3 regions of the Kitasatospora sp. NPDC094019 genome follow, and region 2 is predicted to be linked to each of the others. Evidence: predicted binding sites of a transcription regulator. Region 2 holds the regulator's gene; each other region holds the start of a gene.
The links. Region 2 encodes HrcA, which represses chaperone genes, less so after heat shock. Its sites were predicted from a motif close to TTNGCACTCNGNNNNNCNGAGTGCNAA; they were not measured.
Positions count from the first base shown of each region.

Region 1 (3,273 bases), on a different contig from region 2:
CCGGAGCAGATCGTGATCCCGGTCGCCTCGGGCTCCCAGCTCACCAAGATCGACAAGGGGCTGCAGGAGCTGATCAAGCTGGGCCTGGTCGAGGACCGGCCGTACCGGATCTTCGGCGCCCAGGCCGAGGGCTGCTCGCCGGTCTCGGCGGCCTTCAAGGCCGGTCACGACGTGATCCGGCCGGTCAAGCCGGACACCATCGCCAAGTCGCTGGCGATCGGCAACCCGGCCGACGGCCCGTACGTGCTCGACATCGCCCGGCGCACCGGTGGCGCGGTGGAGGACGTCACGGACGAGGAGGTCGTGGCGGCGATCCGGCTGCTGGCCCGGACCGAGGGCATCTTCGCGGAGACCGCGGGCGGCGTGACCGTCGGCGTGCTCAGGAAGCTGGTCGAGACCGGGCGGCTGGACCCGTCGAAGGAGACCGTCGCCATCAACACCGGGGACGGGCTGAAGACCCTCGACGCCGTCTCCGAGGCCGGCATGACCGCCGTCATCCGGCCGACCCTGGACGCCTTCCGGGGCGCCGGCCTCGCCTCCGACTGACCCCGTCGTCCCCGACCGCCCCGCCCAGCGCCCGTCGTAGCTAGGAGACCCCCATGAGCGCCAACGTCCGCATCCCGACCATCCTGCGCACCTACACCGGTGGCGTGAGCGAGGTGCCCGCCGAGGGCGCCACGCTGGGCGAGGTCATCGCCGACCTGGAGCGCAACCACGCCGGGATCGCCGCGCGGATCCTCGACGACACCGGCAAGCTGCGCCGTTTCGTCAATGTCTACGTGAACGACGACGACGTGCGGTTCGCCGAGGGCCTGGAGACGGAGATCAAGGACGGCGCGAGCATTTCGATCATCCCGGCGGTCGCCGGCGGGTGATCCTCCGGCGGTCCGTTCGCTCCGGGGCGGACGCGTCGTCGACGGCCGTCCGCGGCACGGAATTCCGTGCCGCGGACGGCCGCGCTTATTTTGGCGGGAATATATTCGGTCCCGGGCGGAGTAAAGTGTCGCTGGACCGGGAACAGCGCGCGCCCGCCGCCCTTGTCCGGGAACGAATCCACCGCACCGCCACCACCGCCGACGCCCCGCCCCACCGGAGTCGGGGCGGGTCCGGGACCGGGATACATGTCAGGCCGGTGTCAGAATTCTGGCGGACATTTCACGTAATAGGTCCGCTATGTCCGGCGGGGAATGCGGGACTTTATCCCGATTGCGCCCGTCCTGTCCAGTGGTGCCGCGGGTGAATTCCCCGCCATTGGCTCTGTTGCAGAGGGCGTCGATCCGGATACATTCAGCCGCGGTCGACGCAATCACCCGTTCGCCGGATGCCGTTCGGCGGCACCGGGAGGATTGCGGCGTGCGCGGCTGTGCCCAGGGGGGGTTCCCCGGGCCGGCCTCCAACCAGACCCGGGCCCGCAGACCTGCGGGCGCGTGAAGGGCCAGCACAGCACTAGGGGAGTTCGGAATGGCTCAGGGCACCGTCAAGTGGTTCAACGCGGAGAAGGGTTACGGCTTCATCGCGGTCGACGGTGGTGCGGACGTCTTCGTCCACTACAGCGCGATCCAGATGGACGGCTACCGCACCCTTGAGGAGGGCCAGCGGGTCGAGTTCGAGATCTCTCAGGGGCAGAAGGGTCCGCAGGCGGACATGGTCCGCGCGGCGGTCTGACCTTTCCGACACCCGGGAGCTCTGCTCGGCCCATCGGCTGGCGCACCTCTTGATTCTCACGGCGGGCCCGTACGACCTCGGTCGTACGGGCCCGCCGCCATGCCCGGCCCCGGGGGCCGGGGTGGTCGGGGGCGGCCGCGCGGGGTGGGTGGCGCGGCTCGCGGATTGCCCGATTGGGCTTGCACTCACCCACCCGGAGTGCTAATCATTGGCGTTAGCACTCACAGCTTGAGAGTGACAGCGGACCGGGTCGGTGAGGCCCCAGGGAGCGGTAGGGGAATGGACCCCCGCACACCAGGGCCGTCCGTCGCGGGCACCCCTTGGTCCGAGCAGTCGACCGTGTCCCGGAGGACCACTTCTGATGGCCAAGATCATCGCCTTTGATGAGGAAGCTCGCCGCGGCCTTGAGCGCGGCATGAACCAGCTTGCCGACGCAGTGAAGGTCACGCTCGGCCCCAAGGGCCGCAACGTCGTTCTGGAGAAGAAGTGGGGCGCCCCCACGATCACCAACGACGGTGTCTCCATCGCCAAGGAGATCGAGCTCGAGGACCCGTACGAGAAGATCGGCGCGGAGCTCGTCAAGGAGGTCGCCAAGAAGACCGACGACGTCGCGGGTGACGGCACCACCACCGCCACCGTGCTCGCCCAGGCGCTCGTCCGCGAGGGTCTGCGCAACGTCGCCGCCGGCGCCAACCCGATGGCCCTGAAGCGCGGTATCGAGAAGGCCGTCGCCGCCGTCTCGGACCAGCTGCTGGCCCAGGCCAAGGACGTGGAGACCAAGGAGCAGATCGCCTCCACCGCCTCCATCTCGGCCGCCGACACCCAGATCGGCGAGCTCATCGCCGAGGCCATGGACAAGGTCGGCAAGGAAGGCGTCATCACCGTCGAGGAGAGCAACACCTTCGGTCTGGAGCTCGAGCTCACCGAGGGCATGCGCTTCGACAAGGGCTACATCTCGGCCTACTTCGCCACCGACCTGGAGCGTATGGAGACCTCGTTCGAGGACCCCTACATCCTGATCGCCAACTCCAAGATCGGCTCGGTCAAGGACCTGCTGCCGCTGCTGGAGAAGGTCATGCAGAGCGGCAAGCCGCTCGTCATCATCGCCGAGGACGTCGAGGGCGAGGCCCTGTCGACCCTGGTCGTGAACAAGATCCGCGGCACCTTCAAGTCCGTCGCCGTCAAGGCCCCGGGCTTCGGCGACCGCCGCAAGGCCATGCTCCAGGACATCGCCATCCTCACCGGTGGCACCGTGATCTCCGAGGAGGTCGGCCTGAAGCTGGAGAACGCCGGCGTCGACCTGCTGGGCAGCGCCCGCAAGGTGGTCATCACCAAGGACGAGACGACCATCGTCGACGGTGGCGGCGACAGCGAGCAGGTCGCGGGCCGCGTGAACCAGATCCGCGCCGAGATCGAGAACAGCGACTCGGACTACGACCGCGAGAAGCTCCAGGAGCGCCTCGCCAAGCTGGCCGGCGGCGTGGCCGTCATCAAGGCCGGCGCGGCCACCGAGGTGGAGCTCAAGGAGCGCAAGCACCGCATCGAGGACGCCGTCCGCAACGCGAAGGCCGCCGTCGAGGAGGGCATCGTCGCCGGTGGTGGCGTCGC
Region 1 is NZ_JBIWIF010000006.1:511,249-514,521, reverse strand. It holds gene thrC (threonine synthase) at 1-546, shown strand, start outside; gene ACIQ9P_RS17175 (ubiquitin-like small modifier protein 1) at 600-875, shown strand; gene ACIQ9P_RS17170 (cold-shock protein) at 1,462-1,665, shown strand; gene groL (chaperonin GroEL) at 2,027-3,273, shown strand, end outside.
Region 1: a site for HrcA is predicted at 1,844-1,870, ahead of groL (chaperonin GroEL). Genes of this name have one in related genera too.

Region 2 (3,273 bases):
GGTCGGAGGAGATCTTCGCCAGCTGGGCCAGCCGCTGCTCCAGCGACGGGTGGGTGGAGAACAACTGGGTGGCGGCCTCCCGGGCGCTGAGCGCGGGTGCGAAGTAGAACGCGTTGTACGCCTGCGACTGGCGCAGGTCCCGGGTCGGGATGGCGGCGATCTGACCGGTCACCTTGGTGAGGGCCGAGGCCAGCGCGCTGGGCCGGCCGGTGAGCTGGGCGGCGGCCCGGTCGGCGGCCAGCTCGCGGTAGCGGGAGAGCAGCCGGGTCAGCAGGAAGCTGATCGCGTAGACGGCGACCGACACCAGGGGGATCACCAGGGCGGCGATCGCGGCATTGGAGTCGTTGTTGTTGCGCCCGCCGCCCATGAAGCCGCCGTACATGGCGATCCGGGTCATCGCGCCGGCCAGGACGCCGAGGAAGCCGGCCACCGTCATCACGGCGACGTCCCGGTGGGCGACGTGCGACAGCTCGTGGGCGAGCACGCCCTCCAGTTCCTCGGGTTCCAGCCGGCGCAGCAGGCCGGTGGTGACGCAGACCACCGCGTTCTGCGGGTTGCGGCCGGTGGCGAAGGCGTTCGGCATGTCGTTGTCGGCGACCGCCACCCGGGGTTTGGGCATGTCGGCGAGCGCGCAGAGCCGGTCGACGGCGCCGTGCAGCTGCGGGTACTGCTCCGGGGTGACCCGGTGGGCGCCCATCGCCCGTTCGGTGATCCGGTCGCTGAACCAGAACTGGGCGACGAACAGGCCGCCCGAGATCAGCACGACGATCGGCCACGCGCCGCGCAGCAGCACGATCAGCAGACCGGTGAATCCCACGTACAGCAGGCCGATCAGGAACATCGTCCCCACCATGCGGCCGGTCAGGCCGCGGTCGGGGGCGAAGCGGGTGTGCCGGTCCGAGCTCGTCATCTCTGCTCCTCCGTTCGCCGTCCGCTTCCGATGCTGCCACCGGGCGGGCCCCGCGGCATCACCCGCGCGCCGTGGACTGCGGGCAGGATCACCCCGGCCGGGCCGTTCCTGCCGTCGGACCCGGGCCTTACACTGGCAGGTACGGTTCTGGCACTCGTGCGTTCAGAGTGCCAAGGCCGGGCCCCGCGGGGTCGGACCGGACAGCTCGAACACGGACACATGCCACGACGGTGTGTCACAACGGACAACGCGTGAAGACGGAGGTGCGTGCCCATGGCCGGTGAGGTCCGCCAGCTCGACGACCGCAAACTCGCGGTGCTTCGCGCGATCGTCCAGGACTACGTGGGGACGGAGGAGCCGGTCGGCTCCAAGGCCCTGGTCGAGCGGCACAACCTCGGGGTCTCCCCGGCCACCGTCCGCAACGACATGGCGGCGCTGGAGGAGGAGGGCTACATCCACCAGCCGCACACCAGCGCCGGGCGGATCCCCACCGACAAGGGCTACCGGCTGTTCGTCGACAAGCTGGCCGAGGTCAAGCCGATGAGCGCGCCCGAGCGGCGGGCGATCCGGCACTTCCTCGACGGCGCGGTGGACCTCGACGACGTGGTCGCCCGTACGGTGCGGCTGCTCGCCCAGCTGACCCGCCAGGTCGCGGTGGTGCAGTACCCCTCGCTGAGCCGCTCCACGGTGCGGCACATCGAGCTGGTCGCGCTGGCCCCGGCCAAGGTGATGCTGGTGCTGATCATGAACACCGGCCGGGTCGAGCAGCGGCTGGTGGACTGCCCGGGCACGGTCGGCGAGACCGTGCTGGCGGACCTCCGGGGCCGGATCAACGCCCGGGCCGCCGGACAGCGGCTCCCGGACGTCCCGGGGCTGCTGGAGGAGCTGCCCGCGCAGTTCGATGCGGCCGACCGGCCGACCGTGTCGACGGTGCTGGCGACGCTCTTCGAGACCCTCGCGGAGCAGCGCGAGGAGCGGATCATGCTGGCCGGCACGGCCAATCTGACCCGCTTCGGCCACGACTTCCCGCTGACCATCCAGCCGGTGCTGGAGGCGCTGGAGGAGCAGGTCGTCCTGCTCCGCCTCCTGGGTGAGACCGCGGACGCCGGGATGACGGTCCGGATCGGGCGCGAGAACGCCTACGAAGGGCTGAATTCCACCTCGGTCGTCTCGGTCGGTTACGGTTCGGGCGACGAGAGCGTGGCCAAACTGGGGGTGATCGGTCCGACCCGGATGGACTACCCGGGCACAATGGGGGCGGTGCGAGCGGTGGCACGGTACGTGGGTCAGATTCTGGCCGAGTCGTAGGAACGGTCGTCGTCGGACAGCTGACGGCGCCCGAAGTCGCAAGCACTCACACAGGCGGAACAAGCGGAGCATTTGGTGGCCACGGACTACTACGCGGTACTCGGCGTCCGACGGGATGCGGGGCAGGACGAGATCAAGAAGGCGTTCCGGCGCCTGGCACGCGAACTGCACCCGGACGTCAACCCGGACCCGAAGACGCAGGAGCGGTTCAAGGAGATCAACGCCGCCTACGAGGTGCTCTCCGACCCGCAGAAGCGCCAGGTCTACGACCTCGGCGGCGACCCGCTCTCGCCGAACGGCGGCGCGGGCGCGGGCGGCTTCGGCGCGGGCGCGGCGGGCTTCGGCTTCTCCGACATCATGGACGCCTTCTTCGGCGCCGCCTCCGGCCAGCGCGGACCGCGCTCCCGGACCAGGCGCGGCCAGGACGCCATGATCAGGCTGGAGATCACCCTGGAGGAGGCCGCGTTCGGCACCACCAAGGAACTCCAGGTCGACACGGCGGTCACCTGCACCACCTGCAGCGGCGAGGGCGCCGCGCCCGGCACCTCCGCGCAGACCTGCGACATGTGCCGCGGCAAGGGCGAGGTCTCCCAGGTCACCCGGTCCTTCCTGGGCCAGGTCATGACCTCCCGCCCCTGCCCGCAGTGCCAGGGCTTCGGCACCGTCGTGCCGACCCCGTGCCCGGAGTGCGCCGGCGACGGCCGGGTCCGCGCCCGTCGCACCCTGACCGTCAAGATCCCGGCCGGTGTCGACAACGGCACCAGGATCCAGCTGGCCGGCGAGGGCGAGGTCGGCCCCGGCGGCGGCCCGGCCGGAGACCTCTACGTCGAGATCGCCGAGACCAGCCACCCGACCTTCCAGCGGCGCGGCGACGACCTGCACTGCACGGTCACCATCCCGATGACGGCGGCCTCGCTCGGTACCCAGGTGCCGCTGCAGACCCTGGACGGGATCGAGGAGGTCGACATCCGGCCCGGCACCCAGTCCGGCCAGTCGATCCCGCTGCACGGCCGGGGCATCACGCACCTGCGCGGCGGCGGCCGGGGCGACCTGAT
Region 2 is NZ_JBIWIF010000001.1:966,740-970,012, reverse strand. It holds gene htpX (zinc metalloprotease HtpX) at 1-910, opposite strand, end outside; gene hrcA (heat-inducible transcriptional repressor HrcA) at 1,184-2,218, shown strand; gene dnaJ (molecular chaperone DnaJ) at 2,294-3,273, shown strand, end outside.

Region 3 (3,273 bases), on a different contig from region 2:
CTGACCCGTGAGCGGATCCGCCAGATCGAGAAGCACGCGCTGGCCGAGCTGAAGAAGATCGCCGACCACGCGGGCTTCGAGGCCGCGTAACGGAGGTGTCCGGAGGCGTGGTGCGCGCGGGGTGGTGCGGGCGGGGGCCGGTACGGCCCGGTGGGCCCGGTGCGGAGCGGTCCGCGCCGGGCCCACCGTCGTCCCACCGCACTTCCGTGGCCTTCTAGGCTTGGTGGCAGGGTCGGGGACGGCGGACGGTGGCGGGGGACGGCGAGAGTGGTGGAGGAGACGATGGCGAAGGACGCGACGGGCGGCCGCCCGGGCGAAGAGCCGGGCGCGGAGCCCGGGACGGGGAGCGGGCCGGTGCCGGCCGCCCCGAAGGCGCGGCCGGGCGAGGGTTCGGACGCGGCGGCGAAGGCTCGGCTGATCTTCGGTGACCCGCTGGACCGGCAGTCCCGGGACGACACCGACACCGGCTGGGGCGACCGCCCCGGGGCCGGGGAGAGCGGTGGACGGGGGCTGGACTGGTATCTGAGCCAGCGCCCGCCGCACCACGGGGACTGACCGGGGGATCCGGGGTCGTCCTGACCCCGGACCCCGGGCGCCCAGGGTCCGGCAGAGTGAGAGCGAGGGCGAGCTTCAGACGGGCCGGGTGACCAGGGCGTCGCGGATCTCGGTGAGCAGCAGGACCTCCTTGGCCTCGGCCTCGGCCTGGACCTCGGCCAGGGTCTTTCGCTTGGCGGTGAACCTCGTCATCGGCAGGATGAGGCAGAAGTAGACGACGGCGGCGGTGATCAGGAACTGCAGCGCCGCGCTGAGCACGCTGCCCCAGAGGATGAGGATGCCGGACGTGACCTCACCGGCGGCGCTCACCTCGCAGGGCCCCTTGATGCAGGAGCTGTAGGACGCGAGGTCCTTGGCCCCGAACGCGCCGACGATCGGATTGATCACGCCTTTGACGAAGGCGTTGACGATGCCGGTGAAGGCCGCACCGATGACCACGGCGACGGCCAGGTCGACGACGTTTCCGCGCAGCAGGAATTCCTTGAAGCCCTTCATGCCGCGTGAACGACGAAGTCGTGCGCCGGTCACGGGTGATTTCCTCCCCCCTCCGACGGACAACCCGTTCGGCCGAGCGGCGGTGCCGCTCCCGGGGGCCGCAGATCCGCCCAGGTCGGTCCGAGGGCGAGTGCGGCCGCCACCGCGAGGAGCAGCACGGCCGGTACCCGGGGGCCGGACCCCAGCAGCTGCCGGAGCCGACCGCGCGGACCGGTCCGGCCCGCGATCGGCGGGAACGAGGGCACCGGCTGCCGGGGCGGAACGGTCGGAGCGGGGAGCGGCGGGATCGGCAGCGGCCGGGGCGACAGGGCGGGCGAAGCGGTACGCACGGGCACCTCCACGGTCTGGTTCGGGGCTTGCGGTGCCCACTCTGGGCCGCCCGCGCGCCCGCCGGAAAACCCTTTCCCGAACCTGTGGAAAACCCGGGCCTGTGGACAACCGGACTCACCCGGAAGGGTGAACCGACCAGCGCCGCACCGCACCTACGGCACCGCACCTACGGCACCGCGCCGACCGCACCCGCAGCACCGCGCCGACGGACCCCCGCGACCACCCACCCCCCCGGAACACGCGAAAGGCCCGCCGTACCCGTGAGAACGGGAACGGCGGGCCGTCCGAGAAGCTGTTGCCGAGGCCCGGCCGAAGGTCAGCCGGCCGCCGGAGCGGGGCTCGCGGCGGGCGCCGAGGACCCCGTCGACCCCGAGGAGCCCGATGTGGACGAGCCCGCCGAGGAGCCCGAGGACGACGCCGACGAAGAGGTCGACGACGAGCCGGAGCCCACCGAGCTGCTGGAGGAGGAGCGGCTATCGGTCCGGTAGAAGCCGGAGCCCTTGAACACGACACCCACCGCCGAGAAGACCTTGCGGAGCCGTCCCTGGCAGTCGGGGCACGTGGTCAGCGCTTCGTCGGTGAACTTCTGCACCGCCTCCAGGCCGTTACCGCACTCGGTGCACTGGTACTGGTACGTGGGCACTTGTCTTCCTCCTGGCACTCTCGCCTGATGAGTGCTAACGATGCTCAATGATGCGGCATTCCGGTGGATCAGTCCAGCGACTCGAATGTGAGATGAGTCGGTTCCGGCCCCCGGGTCAGCCCTTGGCGGCCCCCACCAGCCCGGCGGTCGCCCCCCGCTCCACCGAGCCGGTGACCACCGTGCTGCGCGTTCCGGCCGGCACCAGCAGCCTTCGCAGCGAGACCAGGGCGATCAGGCCGAGACCGGCGCCGGCCACCGGGACCAGGAAGCCGACCGTCGACCCGTGGGCGTCGATCAGCCGTCCGGCCGCCGTCGCGCCGGTCGCCAGGCCGAGGCCGATGGCGCCGGTCAGCCAGGTGAACGCCTCGGTCTTGGCGCCGTCCTCGACCAGCGTCTCGACCAGGGTGTAGCCGCTGATCAGGGTCGGCGCGATGGCCAGGCCGCAGACCAGCCCGGCGACCGACAGCGCGACCAGGTCGGGCATCGCCCACAGGGTCGAGCAGCCCAGCACCAGCAGGCCGTAGCTCATGACCATCCGCTGCTGGACCGACCGCCGCCAGGCGATCACGCCGTACAGCACACCGGCCAGCATCGAGCCGCCGGCGAAGATGCCGTAGACGGTGCCGGCGGCGCCGTGCTGGCCGACCGAGTCGGCGAAGGCGTTCACCGAGACCTGCATGCCGCCGAAGACGGCGCCCACGCCCAGGAAGCTGCCGGCCAGCAGCCGGACGCCGGGGGAGGCGAGCGCCGACGCCTGCCGGACACCGGGCTCGCGCACCACCCGGGCCGGCGCGGTGCGCCGCTGGGCCGCGAAGGCCAGGCCGCCGACCAGGGTCAGCGCGGCCTCGGCGATCAGCCCGGTGGACGGGTTGACCGAGGTGGCGACGGCGGCGGCCAGGATCGGGCCGACGACGAAGGTGAACTCGTCGGTCACGGACTCGAAGGCGAAGGCGGTGCTCACCTTGGCCGCGGAGGACGCGGAGGCGCCCTCGGCGGTGAAGGTGGAGATCCAGCGGGCGCGCACCATGGCGCCGATCTGCGGGACGCTCGCACCGGCCGGGGCGGCGGCCAGGAACAGGCTCCAGGCGGGCGCGTGCCCGAGGGCGAGCACGATCAGCGCGGCGACCGAGGCGGCGTGCACCAGGACGGTCGGGACGAGCACGGGGGCCTGGCCGTACCGGTCCGCGAGCCGTCCGGTCTGCGGGCCGATCAGCGCCTGGGCGACGGCGGCCACCGCCGCGACCGTGCTG
Region 3 is NZ_JBIWIF010000008.1:230,437-233,709, forward strand. It holds gene ACIQ9P_RS20210 (sigma-70 family RNA polymerase sigma factor) at 1-90, shown strand, start outside; gene ACIQ9P_RS20215 (hypothetical protein) at 283-555, shown strand; gene mscL (large conductance mechanosensitive channel protein MscL) at 631-1,050, opposite strand; gene ACIQ9P_RS20225 (FmdB family zinc ribbon protein) at 1,697-2,023, opposite strand; gene ACIQ9P_RS20230 (MFS transporter) at 2,139-3,273, opposite strand, start outside.
Region 3: a site for HrcA is predicted at 2,035-2,061, ahead of ACIQ9P_RS20225 (FmdB family zinc ribbon protein). Genes of this name have one in related genera too.